DNA from 2 places in the Ruegeria sp. F12 genome. Region 2 is predicted to be linked to the other one. Evidence: riboswitches for the same ligand, from Rfam matches in the RefSeq annotation. Region 2 holds a riboswitch; the other holds the start of a gene.
What was found. A riboswitch is a leader RNA that binds a small molecule or an ion and turns the genes downstream of it on or off. The one in region 2 is predicted to bind cobalamin.
Positions count from the first base shown of each region.

Region 1: linked by a shared signal. The riboswitch ahead of ACR0CA_RS02850 (DUF1636 family protein) and the one ahead of ACR0CA_RS17335 (energy-coupling factor ABC transporter permease) in region 2 are both predicted to bind cobalamin.

Region 1 covers NZ_JBQFOV010000002.1:27,978-35,893, forward strand. The annotation lists gene ACR0CA_RS02840 (very short patch repair endonuclease) at 1-408, shown strand, start outside; gene ACR0CA_RS02845 (NAD(P)-dependent oxidoreductase) at 610-1,566, opposite strand; cobalamin riboswitch at 1,713-1,920, shown strand; gene ACR0CA_RS02850 (DUF1636 family protein) at 2,006-2,380, shown strand; gene cobW (cobalamin biosynthesis protein CobW) at 2,382-3,437, shown strand; gene cobN (cobaltochelatase subunit CobN) at 3,441-6,734, shown strand; gene ACR0CA_RS02865 (cobalamin biosynthesis protein CobG) at 6,731-7,852, shown strand; gene ACR0CA_RS02870 (precorrin-8X methylmutase) at 7,852-7,916, shown strand, end outside.
Region 2 covers NZ_JBQFOV010000014.1:113,817-121,732, reverse strand. The annotation lists gene ACR0CA_RS17365 (heavy metal-responsive transcriptional regulator) at 1-289, shown strand, start outside; gene ACR0CA_RS17360 (DUF411 domain-containing protein) at 573-1,049, shown strand; gene ACR0CA_RS17355 (GDCCVxC domain-containing (seleno)protein) at 1,261-1,479, opposite strand; gene ACR0CA_RS17350 (hypothetical protein) at 1,484-1,807, opposite strand; gene ACR0CA_RS17345 (MerR family transcriptional regulator) at 1,953-2,372, shown strand; gene ACR0CA_RS17340 (transglutaminase-like cysteine peptidase) at 2,554-3,342, shown strand; gene ACR0CA_RS17335 (energy-coupling factor ABC transporter permease) at 3,447-4,130, opposite strand; cobalamin riboswitch at 4,207-4,419, opposite strand; gene ACR0CA_RS17330 (L,D-transpeptidase) at 4,635-5,297, shown strand; gene ACR0CA_RS17325 (hypothetical protein) at 5,339-5,611, opposite strand; gene ACR0CA_RS17320 (hypothetical protein) at 5,803-6,006, opposite strand; gene ACR0CA_RS17315 (heavy metal translocating P-type ATPase) at 6,034-7,916, shown strand, end outside.

The DNA of each region.
Region 1 (7,916 bases), on a different contig from region 2:
GCGACAGACCCAATCAGACGAAAAATAATGCGCAGCGTGGGTAGTGTGAACACTGGTCCTGAGATTCGGGTTAGAAAATGGCTGCACCGCCATGGATTTAGATTCCGTATCCATGTCAAATCATTGCCAGGAAAGCCTGATATAGTCCTACCAAAATACAAGTCAGTTGTGTTTGTGCATGGTTGCTTCTGGCACAGACACTCTGGCTGCCGCAAAGCTAGCACTCCCAAGACAAGAGCGGACTTCTGGCAAGAAAAGTTTGAACGCAACCTCGCTAGAGACACTAAGAACCTACAAGAAATTAGAGAACTTGGATGGGCTCCAATCGTCGTATGGGAATGTGAGACGAAATCTGATGAAACGATTGCTGCAGCTTTGATTGATTTGCTAGATAGGCGATCTGAATAAGCTGAGGACGCAAAATACGCGCCAATAATGAATATTGTACACATCTCCATACACAACAAAGATTTCTGTGGCTTAACAAGCTTAATTATAATGGTTTTTTACTGTGCATATCTCTTGCAAATCCGTGTACACCGGTTCGATTCCGGTACTCGCCTCCACTCTCTCTACAAAACAGACTATTCCACTGACGCGCGGCTTGCGTCATTCGGCCCCACGCCCCTGAGGGATGACCTCGTATCCGGGCTCTTCCGGTTCGTCGTCCTCCATCTCGGGCGGAAAACCGGAGGCTGTGATATCTAGACCGGTTGCGTCCTCCAGACGTCGGATGATGTTGGGAGACATTTCACGTTCACCATAGCGGGCAATTCCGTCCTCGAAAATCTGGATCATGACCGGGTTGATCTCCAGCGGTACACCGGCGCGGTCAGCGACGTCCTGAAACAGCCCGATATCCTTTTTCACAAGGTCCATCGTAAAGGAAATGTCGCGTGATCCGTTCAGGATCACCTGGCTTTCGGTCTCATGCACAAAGGAAGTACCTGATGAAATCTTGATCGCCTCATAAGTCGTGTTCAAGTCCATCCCGGCGGCCTTGGCGGTCACGAGCGCTTCGGCGCAGGTAATCAGGTTTGCCGTCGCCAGGTAGTTGGTCAGCACCTTAAGCACCGAGGCCGAGCCCAACTCGCCCGTGTGCAGCACGCGGCGGCCCATCGTGGTCAGAAAGGGTAGGATACGTTCGAACGTCGCGCGGTCGCAGCCCGCGAAGATCGAGATATTGCCCGTCGCCGCCCTATGGCACCCGCCCGAGACGGGGCAGTCGACTGCCGCCCCTCCGCGTTCGATGACCTGCGCACCCAGCCGCTTGACCTCGGCCTCGTCGGTGGTGGACATCTCCATCCAGATCTTGCCGGGGCCGACCTCGGGCAGCATCTCCTGCATCACGGCGTCCGAGGCAGCAGGCGATGGCAGACAGGTGATCACCGCGTCGCAATCGCGCATCAGCTGGGCCGGGCTTTTGGCGGCCTTGGCCCCCTGCGCCACGAAGCCCGCGACCAGATCAGGGTTCAGATCGTGCACCGTCAGGTCGATCCCGTTGCGCAGCAAAGACCCGGACAGTTTGCCGCCCACATTGCCCAGTCCGATAAAGCCCACTCTCATGCGACACGTCTCCCTGTTTGCGCCGTTTCGGTCATGGCAGCACGGGGTTGCGGGCTTCGTCATGCCGCCCAGCGACGCTTACAGGTCGCTTTTCCACCGTTGCTTCACAGATGCTTGCGACTCGCTTGACAAGCCCCTGCCCGGTGCCGCATGTCCGATCCGTTGGTGTCCTCTGCACGAGGATGAAAAGGGAATGCGTCAACGGATCATCCGCCAAACGCAGCCGCCCCCGCGACCGTGACCGGAGAGGGTGCCCAAGCCACTGGCCAAACAGGCCGGGAAGGCGGGACATCCGACAGGGCAATTGCCCTGACATCCGCAAGCCGGGAGACCTGCCAGCACCCGCGATTGAAACCGGACGGGGTGTTCCGGTGTCGGGTCAAATGCGACCCGCTTGAAACCCCGTCCCCCACGATGAGGATTTGGGGGGATGAGAGACATGACCGAGACCGCTCCGGTCGAGCTGCTGGTTTGCACCACCTGCCGCCGCGGCCTACCTGTTGAAGATGACGCAGACCGCCCCGGCACGTTGTTGCACAAGGCGCTGGAACAGGCCGATCTGCCCGAAGGCGTAACGCTGAGAGCCGTCGAGTGCCTGTCGAATTGCGATCAGGGCTGTTCCATCGTTCTGCGCGGCGGACCCGAGCGCTGGACCTTTGTTTATGAGAACCTGAACGAGGTCGATCATGTCGACGTGATCGTCGACGGCGCGACCAAGTATCTGGCCACCGAAGACGGCTTGGTCAAATGGCGCGAGCGCCCCGAACATTTCCGCAAAAACTGCGCCTCGCGCATTCCCCCGATTGGAGCCTGACATGTCCACCCTCGAAAAACTCCCCGTTACTGTGATCACCGGCTTTCTGGGCTCGGGTAAAACCACGCTGGTGCGGCACCTGATGCAGAACCCGCAGGGCAAGCGTCTGGCCGTTGTGGTTAATGAATTCGGCGATGTCGGCGTGGATGGCGATATCCTGAAGTCCTGCGCCATTCCCGATTGCCCGGCGGAAAACATCATGGAACTGGCCAATGGCTGCATTTGCTGCACCGTGGCCGATGATTTCATCCCCACGATCGAGGCGCTGATGGCGCTGGAGCCGCGCCCCGAGCATATCCTGATCGAAACCTCGGGCCTTGCGCTGCCGAAACCGCTTCTGAAAGCGTTCGACTGGCCCGATATCCGATCCAAGATCACCGTTGACGGCGTGATCGCGCTGGCCGACGCCGAGGCCGTTGCCGCCGGTCGCTTTGCCCCGAATGTCGCGGCGGTGGATGCCCAGCGTCTGGCCGACGACTCCATCGACCACGAAACGCCTCTGTCCGAGGTGTTCGAGGATCAGATCTCCTGCGCCGATATCATCCTGCTGACCAAGCCTGATCTGGCCGGCCCCGAAGGTGTCGTCAAAGCCAAAGAGATCATCGCCGCCGAGGCCCCGCGTCCTCTGCCCGTGGTCGAAGTGGCCGAAGGTGTGGTGGACGTGCGCGTCGTGTTGGGTCTTGAGGCCGCCGCCGAGGATGACATGGATGCGCGGCCTTCGCATCATGACGGTCATCACGATCACGAGCATGATGATTTCGAAAGCATCATCGTCGAATTGCCGGATCAAACCGACCCGCTGGATCTGGTTGCAAAGATCGAACGCCTGGCGACCGAGCTGAACATCCTGCGCGTCAAAGGCTATGCCGCTGTTCAGGGCAAGCCAATGCGCCTGCTGGTTCAAGCCGTCGGCGCGCGTGTGCGTCACCAGTATGACCGTCCGTGGGAGCCCGGCGAAGAGCGCCGCTCGCGTCTGGTGGTGATCGCCGAGCATGACGATATCAAAGAGGCTGAAATCCGCGACATCCTCGCGGGCGTCACCGAGGCTGCCGAGTAAACCATGCACGTCGTCTTCCGCGAAAGCCACGGGTTAGAGGAATCCGAAACCCCAACCGATCTGGGCCAGAGCCCGGCGGATTTGGTGGTACTGTCGTTCTCGGACAGCGACCTTGGTGCTTTCGCGGCAGGCTGGCACCGCGGTGGCGGGCCTGACGGTCGGATGCCGACCCTGCGACTGGCCAATCTGACGGCGCTGAAACACCCTCTGTCCGTTGACACCTATGTGGAACAGACGTTGGAGGGCGCTAAAGGCATCCTGATCCGTCTGATCGGCGGAGTGCCCTATTGGTCCTACGGACTGCAGCAGGTTCTATCGCTTGCGCAGACCAAAGGGATTGCTGTGGCCGTGCTGCCCGCCGACGGGCGCGAGGATACGCGACTGGATGAGTATTCCACCCTGCCCGTCTCCACCCTGCGCCGCTTAGCGCACCTGTGTGACACCGGCGGCGTGGTTGCAGCACAAGCCGCTTTGGCACAGATGGCACTGGCAGCGGGGCTCTATGCGGGTCCGGTGATGGGGGCTAAATCCCTGCCCGACTGCGGCGCATGGTGCCCCGATCGCGGAGTGATTCCGGCGGAACAGGCGTTTTCCGGTGACTCAAAACGCGTCGTGGTCAGTTTCTACCGCGCTTACCTGACCTCGGCCGACACAGCCCCCGTGGCCGCCCTGATCCGTAGCCTGCGCGCGCGCGGCTTTCAGGCCGTGGGCCTGTTCGCCCCTTCCCTGAAAGTGCCATCCGCCGCCGACTGGCTGCGCGACACCATCGTATCGCTGGCCCCGTCCGCGATCATCAACGCCACGTCCTTCTCGGGCAAAAGCGCGTCGGGTACCTCGCCTTTGGACGCTGCAAATGTGCCCGTCTTCCAGGTCGCACTGGCCACTTCGCGCCGCAAGGCGTGGGCCGAGGCGGAACGCGGCCTCTCCCCCGCCGACCTCGCCATGCATGTGGTGCTGCCCGAGGTGGACGGGCGGATTTCAGCGGGCATCGCCTCGTTCAAGGAGCCGGGCAAACGCGACCCGCATCTGGAATATTCCCGCTTTGCCCACCGGGCCGAGGAGGAACGGATCGAGGCCATCCTCGACCGTGTCACCGGCTGGCTGAACCTTCAGGACAAACCCAAAGCCGATCAAGTGCCCGCGCTGGTGCTGTCCACTTATCCGGGCAAGGACTGGCAGATGGCCCATGCGGTGGGCCTCGACGCGCTGGCCTCGGCCGAGGCAATGCTGTCCGACCTACAGGCCGAGGACTATGACACCGCCTCTGCCGAACCGATTTCTGAAACTCTGTTGGACGCGCGGATCGCATGGCCCCTTACCGATTACCAAGCCGCGCTGGCCGACCTGCCCGAACAGCTACGCACCGACCTGCAAACCATCTGGGGTGCGCCCGAGAGTGATCCCGCTTTCGCGGATGGTGCCTTCCACTTCACCGCGCTGCGCCGGGGCAAAGCTCTGGTCGCGCTGCAACCTGAACGCGGCACGCCCGAGCTGCGCGATGACGATTATCACGACCTGTCGCGCACCCCGCGCCACAGCTATGTCGCCTTCTACCTGTGGCTGCGCAAAAGCCTGCGCACCGACGCGCTGATCCATATCGGTGCCCATGGCACGTTGGAATGGCTGCCCGGCAAATCCGTCGCGCTCTCAGCCGATTGCTGGCCCGAAGCGCTTATCCGCGATCTGCCGGTGATCTACCCTTTCATCGTCAATGACCCCGGCGAGGCCGCGCAAGCCAAGCGTCGGATCGGAGCCGTCACGCTGGGCCACATCCCGCCCGCTTTGAGAGAAAGCGGTACACCGGATCGGATGGTACGGCTGGAGTCCCTGCTGGACGAATTCTCGAACGCCGATGGTCTGGACCCCAAGCGCCGCGACCGTTTGCAAGAGGATATCCGGAATGAGGCTCAGGCCATCGGGCTGGAAAGCGATCTGGGTCTGGATCAGGCCACCTGCACCGCCGAGGCGATCACCCGCATCGACCGCTTTGTCTGTGACATCAAGGAAAGCCAGTTCGGCGACGGGCTGCACATCTTTGGCCGGGTGCCAGAAGTGACCGGCAATTTCGACCCCGCGCCTTCCGCCCAGTCTGAACGCAACGCCCTAATCGACGCACTAGCCGGAAAGCGGATCGAGGCCGGGCCATCCGGTTCGCCCTATCGTGGCCGCTCGGACGTACTGCCTACCGGGCGGAACCTTTATACCACCGACCCGCGATCCGTGCCCACGCGCGCGGCCTATAGCCAAGGCGTGAAACTGGCCGAAGAACTGGTGCGGCGTCACCTGCAAGAGGAAGGCGACTATCCCAAAGGGCTGATCGTTGACCTCTGGGGCTCGGCCACTATGCGCACGGCGGGTGAGGAATTCGCCATGGCGCTGCACCTGCTGGGCGTCAAACCCGTCTGGGACAAGGGGTCAGAGCGGGTCTCAGGCATCGAGGTTCTGCCCATCACCGACCTCAGCCGCCCGCGTCTGGATGTGACGCTGCGGGTCTCGGGCCTGTTCCGCGACGTTTTTCCGACGCTATCGGCGCTATACGGTCAGGCGATCCGGGCCTTGTCGGCGCGCGATGAGGCGGCCGACTGGAACCCCTATGCCGGTCAGGAACCCGCCGCCCGCGTCTATGGCCCAGCCCCCGGCAGCTATGGCGTGAACATGACACAATTGTCCGAAATTTACACCGACGAGGCGCGCGTGCAGGCGGGTGCGGCATGGCTGGACGCCAGCTCTTATGCCTTGGAAGGCGAGCATGTCGCGCAGGACAAGGACGGCATCACCCAGCGCGTCGCCAACGCCGACAGTTTCGTCCACCTGCAGGATTTGACCGAGACCGACCTGCTACTGGCCAATGATTACGCCACGCATGAAGCCGGATTTGCCGCCGCCAAAAAAATCACAGGCGGCTCGGCGCAGCTGTATCATCTGGACAACACCAACCCCGACACCCCGCGCGCGCGGACCCTGCCCGAGGAAATCAGCCGCGTGGTCCACGCCCGCGCTGCCAACCCCGGCTGGATCGCCGGGATGCAACGCCACGGGTTCCGGGGCGCGGCCGAGATCGCCGCAACGCTGGATCACATGGCCTCGTTCGCGCATTTGTCGGGCACCGTCGCACCGCATCTGTTCGACCTCTACCACGATGCCACGCTGGGCGACGCCGAGGTCGACGCCTTTCTGGCCGAGGCCAACCCCAAGGCGCATCAGGCCATGCAGGACCGGTTCCGCGCCTTGCTTGAGGCGGGGTTGTGGAACACGCGCCGCAACTCGATTCGCGCCGATCTGGAGGGGCTGCGATGAGTGCGCCCATCGTTCAGGGCTGGTGCCCCGGTGCGCACCGCCCGATGATGTCGGGCGACGGGCTGGTGGTGCGGGTGCGGCCGAGGCTGGCCCGTCTGACAGCTGAGCAGGCCATGGGTCTGTGCGATCTGGCCGAGCGTTTTGGCAATGGCACCATCGACCTGACCAACCGCGCCAATCTTCAATTGCGGGGCGTGGCTGAGGGCGATCATCAGCCCATGTTGGCCGAACTGGCCGCGCTGAACCTGCTGGATGCAGAGCCGGGGATCGAGGTGCGCCGCAACATTCTGGTCTCACCTCTGTACCAAGCCGGAGACCTGACCGCTCGGCTATCGCAAGAGCTTATTGACCGGCTGGCCGAACTACCCGCCCTGCCCGCCAAGTTCGGCTTTGCCATCGACACCGGACCTGAGCGCCTGCTGGCGGGGGATTCAGCCGACATCCGGCTGGAAATAAGCCCTGAGGGTTTGATCTTGCGTGCCAATGGGGCAAACACCGGACGTTTGGTCCAGGAATCGGAAGCCATCGACCTGCTGATCGCCTTGGCCGCATGGTTCTCCCAAAACTACACGCCTGAGAGCAGGCGCATGGCCCGCGTGGTCGCGGACTTGCCGCCGGAGTGGCAGGGCGCAGTTCCGGGATCTGTTGGCGCGCCGCTGCAACCCGGTCTCTGCGATCAGGGGGCGCTCTATGGTGCAGCCTTTGGGCAACTGCCTGCGCGCGCCCTGAAAGGCCTGATCGCGCAAAGCGGGGCCGATGCCCTGCGCGTCACCTCGTGGCGCTTGATCCTGTTGGAAGGCGGGGCGGCGATACCCGCCCCGGCCTTTGTCACAGACGGCACCGACCCGCTGATGACCACCGACGCCTGCCCCGGCGCGCCATATTGCCCGCAGGCGCAAGTGGAGACCCGGGGGATCGCGCGCCTGCTTGCCGCGCGTATCAATGGCAGCCTGCATGTCTCGGGCTGCGCCAAAGGATGCGCGCGCATGGGCCTGGCCGATGTGACGCTGATCGGCAATGCCGGACGATTTGATCTTGTCAAACAGGGCCGCGCGGGGGATGAGCCCTGCCAGACCGGCCTGACCGAAGAAACACTGATGAATATGGACTTCACCTGATGCCCTATACTTATGAAACCGATGGCGCTGCGATCTATAAGGAAAGCTTTGCCACCATCCGGTC
Region 2 (7,916 bases):
CTATGGTGGTGACACGCTTTGGCGGCTGAAATTCATATCCGGCGCTAAGAAGCTCGGATTTTCGCTGGCAGAAATCGCGGAAATTCTGGAGTTGCGCACGGCACCAAATACCGAGTGCGTCGCGATGCAGGCCAGAGCGCGCAAAAAGCGGGACGAAATTCAGGAACGGATCGACGGGCTTGCACGGTTGAGGAACAATCTGGACGAGCTGATCGCGGCGTGTCCGGGGCGTGGTGGAATTCAGAACTGTTCGATCGTGGGTGCCATAGAACGCAGCAGTGAGAAATAGGCGCAATTCCGGCCTTGAACGGAGGGTAGCGGAGTTGCTTGCGAACCGGGTTATTGCCAAGCAGGACCCAGAGCGGCAGGTGCAGCGAAAAAAGGAGAGCGAGGGTTCCGTTTCCGAGCAGAGTTTGCGTCAGATCATTGTGAGAAATCCCTGCGTCGCCCAGAAAGCCATATCTGATGAGTATCGGAGGGTGACGGACAAGTCGGCCCTGTAATGCGGTCCAGCTTTAATCCTACCGGTGCGATTTTATATCGGTTTAAAACAAGTTTACCCAAGAGGGAACATGACAATGAATAACCTGAGCCGCCGCCGCTTGATGCAAGGAGCCGCGGCAATTGCGTGCAGCGCGGCGCTTCCCGCCTTAGCGAAAATCGGTCCCTCAATCCATGTCCTGAAGGATCCGAATTGCGGGTGCTGCGGATCGTGGATCAAAATCATGCGGGCGGAAGGTTTTGAAGTAGGCGTGGAAAACAGTGCTTGGGAGGCCTTGAACGCTTACAAAACTGCCAATGGGATTCCGGAGGGCATGATGTCATGCCACACGGGCCGCGTGGAGGGCTACATGATCGAAGGACACGTCCCGCCCGCTGACATTCGGCGCCTGCTGGGCGAACACCCGGATGCCGTCGGACTGTCGGTTCCGGGAATGCCTTTCGGCTCGCCAGGCATGGGGCCGGAAAGCGAACGCGAAGCTTTTGACGTCTTCCTGATCCGCAAGGATGGAACCACAGAGGTGTTCGCCAGATACCCGGCCGCATGAAGTTCCGATGGCGCTGGCAAGATCCTGAAAAACGCGGCGCTCGCTTCTTCTGCCCGGTTTACGTGACATTCTTCACGGCAAACCAGTTGATCCGTGACTTCACGCCTGCCTTGTCCTACCGGGCAAGTTCCAGCTTACGGTGAAAAAATACCCGCGTCCGCAAAGCCTGATGACCGGCTTTGCGGACAAAACCGACATCCCGGCCGCCGTATCAACCGCAGCATTTGTAGCCCGCCTGAATTGGCGGGCATGGAGCCGATCCGTAGGAACAGTAGACGCAGCAATCGCCGGGAAGTGGCTTCAGGACTTTTCCGCAAGATGTGCATTCGTAGAACCACTGGCACGCGTCTGTTGGCATCGTTTCAGGCCTTGAATGTCCACATTCCGGGCAGATGATCGTGCTGACAAGGTTCGGGCGCTTTTCACTCATGGCGTCACATCAAGGTTATCAGGAAATCATTTATTCGGATTTCGTTGAGCACGATAACCCAAGCGATGGCCGTCAACGCAAAACTGCCTGTCAGCCACCATTTGAGGCGGTCGAGCGAACCACGGCGATACGCGACGATGCCAGAGAGAAACAGCAGGGCCGTCGAACCGCCGAGCACGTAATAACTCGCGGCGGCGATCTTGCCGAATACGGCCAGCCAGCTCCCTCCCAAGCCAAGTAAAATCAAGGCCATCGGCAAGATGCAGCAGGTCGCAACGCCAAGTGCGGTAAACGATCCAATAAAACTCGCGCCAACAAACTTGCTCATGGTCAGCTTTCTCCGGCTTTGACGAACTCGAACGGAAGCCGGTTCGACTTCCTCGATTCTTGCTTCGCGCGGTTTGTGAAATTCGACATCATGACCGACAACATGCATCCTGTAGTAGCTACAGGTTCAAGGGAAAGGTCATCACATGATTGCGATTGGCGAAGCGGCGAGATTGATCGGTCTGTCGGTCGAGACGATCCGCTATTACGAACGGGAAGGCATAGTCGAGAAAGCCGGTCGAACCGCCTCGGGACGCCGCGCATACACGGAACGGGAAATCTCCGAGCTCAGATTCATCAAACGCTGCCGCGATCTTGGCTTTACCATTCAGGATGCATGCGCACTTCGCGAATTGTCCAAAGCGCCCGAGCAAGCTTGTCGTGACGTCGAATACGTTGCAACAAGACATCTCGACAACGTCAGGTCAAAAATCGCCGCCCTCCAACGGTTGGAGCAAGCACTGGCAGAACTTGTGCAGACCTGCACCGAGGGTGCGGCCTCATGCCCCCTGCTAACGGCGTTGCTCAACGAGCCTTTCGTCAAAGATGTCATTAGCGGCCACTAATTGCAGCGCCTGGAAAACCGAAACTGGCTATCTCAGCTTGCGGAGGAGCGGCTTCATTGTCCCGGTATTCCGTAACCCTCAGCGATGACGGCCGATCTCTGTTGTATTATTGTTGAATGAGAGAATTGCGATCAGCTTACCCTCTAATTCGCTCTGTTAGCTATGCCGGGCTGGTGATGGCGTGGATGCTCTGATGCTGTCAACTAAGGAAGAAATACCAAAGAATCTGCAAATTTTTGCCGCTTTACCCCTAGAGGCTAAGAAGCTGTTGCAATTCCCCAAGCACATGAAGGCTTGGAATAAAACACATTGGCCGGGGAAGTTTGGATACTTTAGAGGAACGAGCATGGAGAAGGCAGATATGACAAATCCCACTTTAGTTCAGGGAGTGTTATCGAAAAACCTGCTGGGTTATCTCCCAATGGTCTGTTTTATATGCAGCTTTTTTGTGTCTGCCGCTACATTGCAAGCCTCTGAGCTTCCCTCGATCGGTCTTGACAAAAAGATTGGAGCGCCATCCGGTGCCAAATCACTGTGCAAAGACTACTCGTGGGCGTGCGCGAGCGCTCGTAGCTCTGGTCTGTCCGTGGCAAAAGAAAATCAGATCGTTAAAACGATCAACACGCGCGTCAATCGGAGAATCCGAGCAGTTTCGGATCAAAGCCAATATGGGACAAAAGAATACTGGACACTGCCGACGCAAGGGTCAGGAGATTGCGAAGACTTCGCTTTGCAAAAGAAGTTTGAACTTGTGCAGAATGGTTTGGATCCTACGAAGCTACTAATTGCGACTGTCTTGGACACCAATCGCAATGGCCATGCTGTTCTAGTCTATCGCTCGAGTGAAGGCGATTTGGTTCTGGACAATGTTACCAACAGGATCAAAACGTGGAAGGAAACGAGGTATCTTTTCCTACGAATACAGGACCCGATTCACCCTGATCGTTGGGTACAGGTTTTTAGTGGCTAAAAACAATGTGGCGCGCCCTCGAGACGCGCCACAATAATCTTTGGAGCTGCGACTACCGGTTTTTTCGCGGCAACCCAATTTTAGGACACCGCTTCAAACTTTGGTCAAGCTTTCGCAGCGTTGTACAAACGCGGAGTCACCAGACCTGTACTGTTCAAACCGCGCATCGCCTTGGCTGCCGCAAGCACTGCCAGATCAGCAATCGGCTCAATGACGATTACCAGCATATAAGCACCGCCAAAGGATAGAACCGAAGCCATGGTTTCTGCGCCGAAACCCTGGCCGTAGAAGGCCCAGAACCCAACCCATGCGACTACTCCTCCCTGATACGTCGCACTCAGCGCAAGAGCTTGGCCATATTTGAGGTCAACATATGCTGTGCCGGGAGCGATGATGCGGCTGGCCAGTGCTTGTAGCGCAAATAGCGGCACCAGCAGAGTGGTCAGGTTGATGAAGTACTGCGGAAGATCGAACGGGGCAAAAAAAACACCCTGAATCAGGAGACCAGCTGCCAATCCAAAAGCCGCGGGTGCAGCACCGAGAAGCAGAAACAGCGTCGACCCCAGGATGAAGTGGACTTCAGAGACACCAACCGGGAAATGCGGCAGGACTTCGAAGAAAAGGAAAACCCCAACGGTGGCGAGCACCGAGCGCATAGCAAAAGATGCAGGTCCATTCGCACGCAATGTGGAAAACGTTTCTTTCGCTGCGTAAGTAGCCGCACCTGCGGCGGTAACATAGGAAAGCGCGATTTTGGCACCATTCACGATGCCCGGTTCGATATGCATGTTCTTTCTCCCTACCGCCTCACCCGGCGGCTTGTCAGGTTGAATCGACCGTAAGGCCGACAGGTTCAGTCTGGGCATAGCCCGGCGCTTTACGGCAGGTCTCCTGACTCGCGGGTGCTCGCTCCGCCAACCTTCCCGGTTCCATTACGAACCAGTGGTGTCTTGGCATCGCTCTCCGCTCACAGTTGCGGGGGCAGTTACGGAATTGGCGCCATTGAAAACACCGAACCGTATTCCCTTTTAATCCTTTTGGCTTCCGCCATCAGGAACCGAAAACAATTCACCGCTACAATGGCGGCTTCGTTTCTGTCAAATGTCTTTGCGACCTAGTCCGAAGTAGACTCGACCGATGCAGGATTCACGCAACCGGCGACATGGTCCATTAGGTAAACCAAGCGTTACCTGAAACCTCTTGAAGCTCTAGCTGCTAGAGGCTTTAAGACTCGAATTTGATCGCAAAAATGCGATGCAACCACATTACACTTGTGAACCAGGACGAGACTTATGCTGACACGGCGCCATTTCATTCAATCAACCACAGCGCTATTCTCGGCGTCTGCGGCCAGTCCATTGATCGCCAAAACATGGCCAACCTCGTCGCAAAAGACCTATTGGGACAGCCAGGTCACGCCATTTGACTACGATCCAGCGACCTCAAATCCATGGGGCGTTCATGACCGTTTTTTACCACGACGTGTCGTAGCAAATGATGGTTTGGTTCCCGGTGACATCCATGTCGATGCCGTCGCGCGCTATCTTTACCATATCGAGGAAGGCGGCACAGCAATGCGCTATGGCGTAGCGATCGCGCGTGGGAACCTTTACGAGCCCGGTACCTATGCTATCCGGCGCAAGGTCGAATGGCCACATTGGACGCCAACGGCTTCAATGATCGAGCTCAACCCCGAATACGCGGAATTCCGGGATGGCATGGAACCCGGGCCAAGTAATGCTCTCGGCTCTCGAGCCCTTTATCTATACGTTGGGGATCGAGATACTTATCTCAGAATCCACGGTACACCTCAGCCCAGAAGCATCGGTGGTCGCGCAAGTTCTGGATGTGTTAGAATGATCATGGCCCATATCAATGATCTCTACCCACATGTAAAAATCGGCTCGACCGCATACTTATACTCGGCCGAAGATAGCGTCACAGCCCGCTCATAAATTTTGGGCAGCGCAGGTGGATGTCGCTGCCCTCTTTTTTATCAGGCGTCACGCGCAGCGCAGATCGGGGCGCCATTCGTTGCGCGCAGTGGAACCAGCGTCGTCTCGACAGGTCCGCTGTGCTCATACCAAAAGCAGTTATCTTCTGGCATAAGGCGCGCTGTGGCCAGATCTTGCCCCGGTTCTGCCAGCGCAACAACTGAATCCGGCAGGTTACCTGGTTCGAATGCTTTGCTTTTGCCCCCTGTGAACTGGGCTGAGCAACCGGCAGTAATCGAGACTAACGTGATGGTAATTGCGATCCGTTTCTGCATTGACTTGTTCCAAAATTTATTACGTCTTCTGCGACTAAATTGCATCCACGCGACCGGCCCGCAAGAAGGAATGAAGCATCAATATCGCGGGCAACGAACCGGATTGAAAAAAATTGAAAAAGGTATTGAAGCTCTAGTTGCTGTAGGAACTATTTGCAAAGGACCGCAGAGATTCTTGAGGTCTAACTATGTCATCCGATACCCACAACCACGACCATGACCACGAAAATAGACAAGGTCACAACGCGTGCGGCAGTAGCGGGTGTGGTGACATCGCGCCCGCCGGTCCGATTCCCGAAGGTGGCAGAAGCTTTCAGGTCTCTGGCCTCGATTGCGCCGAAGAGGTTGCGATCCTGAACCGGGTTATCGGCCCGAAAGTTGGTGGTGAAGAGCATCTCGCTTTTGATGTCATCAACGGTCGAATGACGCTTCTTGAAAGTGCTGCCAAGCTTTCTGACGAAGATGTCATGCTGCTGGTTGCCAGCACCGGTATGACCGCCAATTCTTGGGATGACGGAAATGCCGCGCAGGATCAGGCGGCGCATATTGCACGTCAGCGGCGGTTCACCGCGCTCAGCGGAGGGTTTTGGGCAGCGGGTTTTGGCTGGCACATTTTCGAAACCGGCATGGGCGGTGCGCTTGGGCTGTTCTCGGGACATGGTGAGGTTCCGATGCCATTAGCCGAGGCAGCTTTGTTCGCAGTCGCGATCTTGTTTGGCGTCTGGCTGGTGGCCCCTAAGGCCTGGTATTCGGCGCGTCGACTTTCGCCGGATATGAACCTTCTGATGGTTGTTGCCGTCGCTGGTGCCATCGCTCTGGGCGAGTTTTTTGAAGCGGCAACTGTAGCATTTTTCTTTTCGCTTTCTCTTTATCTGGAAAGCTGGAGTGTCGGACGGGCTCGCAACGCAGTATCCGCGCTGCTTGATCTGGCCCCCCCGACGGTTCGGCTGGTTCGTGCTGACGGTTCCGAGGCAACGGTCCCGGCGGCGGATGTCTTTGTCGGTGACAGCTTCATCGTTCGGGGTGGGGATCGCATTCCACTTGACGGCGAAGTCATCGAAGGGGCCGGTGCCGTTGACCAGGCTCCAATCACAGGTGAAAGCGCGCTGGTTCCCAAAGAGCTGGGTGATGAGGTCTATGCCGGCACAATCAATGGTGAAGGCACCCTCAAAATTCGTGCGACGAAAACAGCGTCCGATACCGTGCTTGCCAAGATCATCCGGATGGTCGGTGATGCTCATGCTCGCCGTGCGCCGGTTGAGCAGTGGGTTACAAAATTTGCGCGGATCTATACGCCCATCGTTATGGTCGTTGCAGTGGCCATCGCCCTGATCCCACCGCTTGCATTTGGCGCATCGTGGGGCTTCTGGTTTTACAATGCACTTGTTCTTCTGGTTATCGCCTGCCCCTGTGCGCTCGTCATTTCCACACCGGTTTCCATCGTTGCGGCTTTGACCGCTTCGGCCCGGGCTGGGGTTCTGATTAAGGGCGGCGCATATATCGAGGCCCCCGGGCGTACCACCGCACTGGCCATGGACAAGACCGGCACGATCACCATGGGAGAGCCTGAAGTTGCCAATGTGTATCCGCTGGGCGACGCATCCGAGCAGGAGCTGTTGGCGAGCGGTGCCAGCCTCGAGGTTCGGTCTTCACACCCGCTGGCCCGCGCCATTTTGACCAAGGCAGAACAGACCGACATTTCGATATCTGCGGCTGAAGACATCCGAACCGTTCCCGGTCGGGGTCTTGAAGGCCGCACCGAGCGCGGAGATATCTGGCTTGGCTCTGACCGCTTCGCTGTAGAGAAAGGCTTTGGCGCGTCCATCCCTGCCGAATTGCGCAACCAAATCGAGAGCGCGGGAAGCACACTTGTGGTTGTCGGGGATGAGAACGGAGTCACCGGTTTGCTTGAGCTGCGGGACCGCATTCGCCCCGAAGCCCGAAGCATCGTTGCCCGGCTTCACGCGCAGGGCGTGAAGTCAATCATCATGCTGACTGGTGACAACGAACAAACCGCGAGAGCGGTAGCAGCCGAAGTCGGTATCGACGAAGTCCGGGCCCAACTTCTGCCGGAGGACAAAGTCGCTGCGATTGAGGAACTGGCAGAACAGCACGAGATGGTTGCGATGATCGGCGATGGCGTCAACGACGCGCCTGCGATGGCTCGGGCACATTATGCAGTTGCGATGGGTGCAGTTGGGTCCGATGCTGCGATTGAGACCGCAGACATTGCTCTGATGACCGACGACATCGGTAAAGTACCCTGGCTGATCGACCATTCACGTCGAACCATGTCGATCATCCG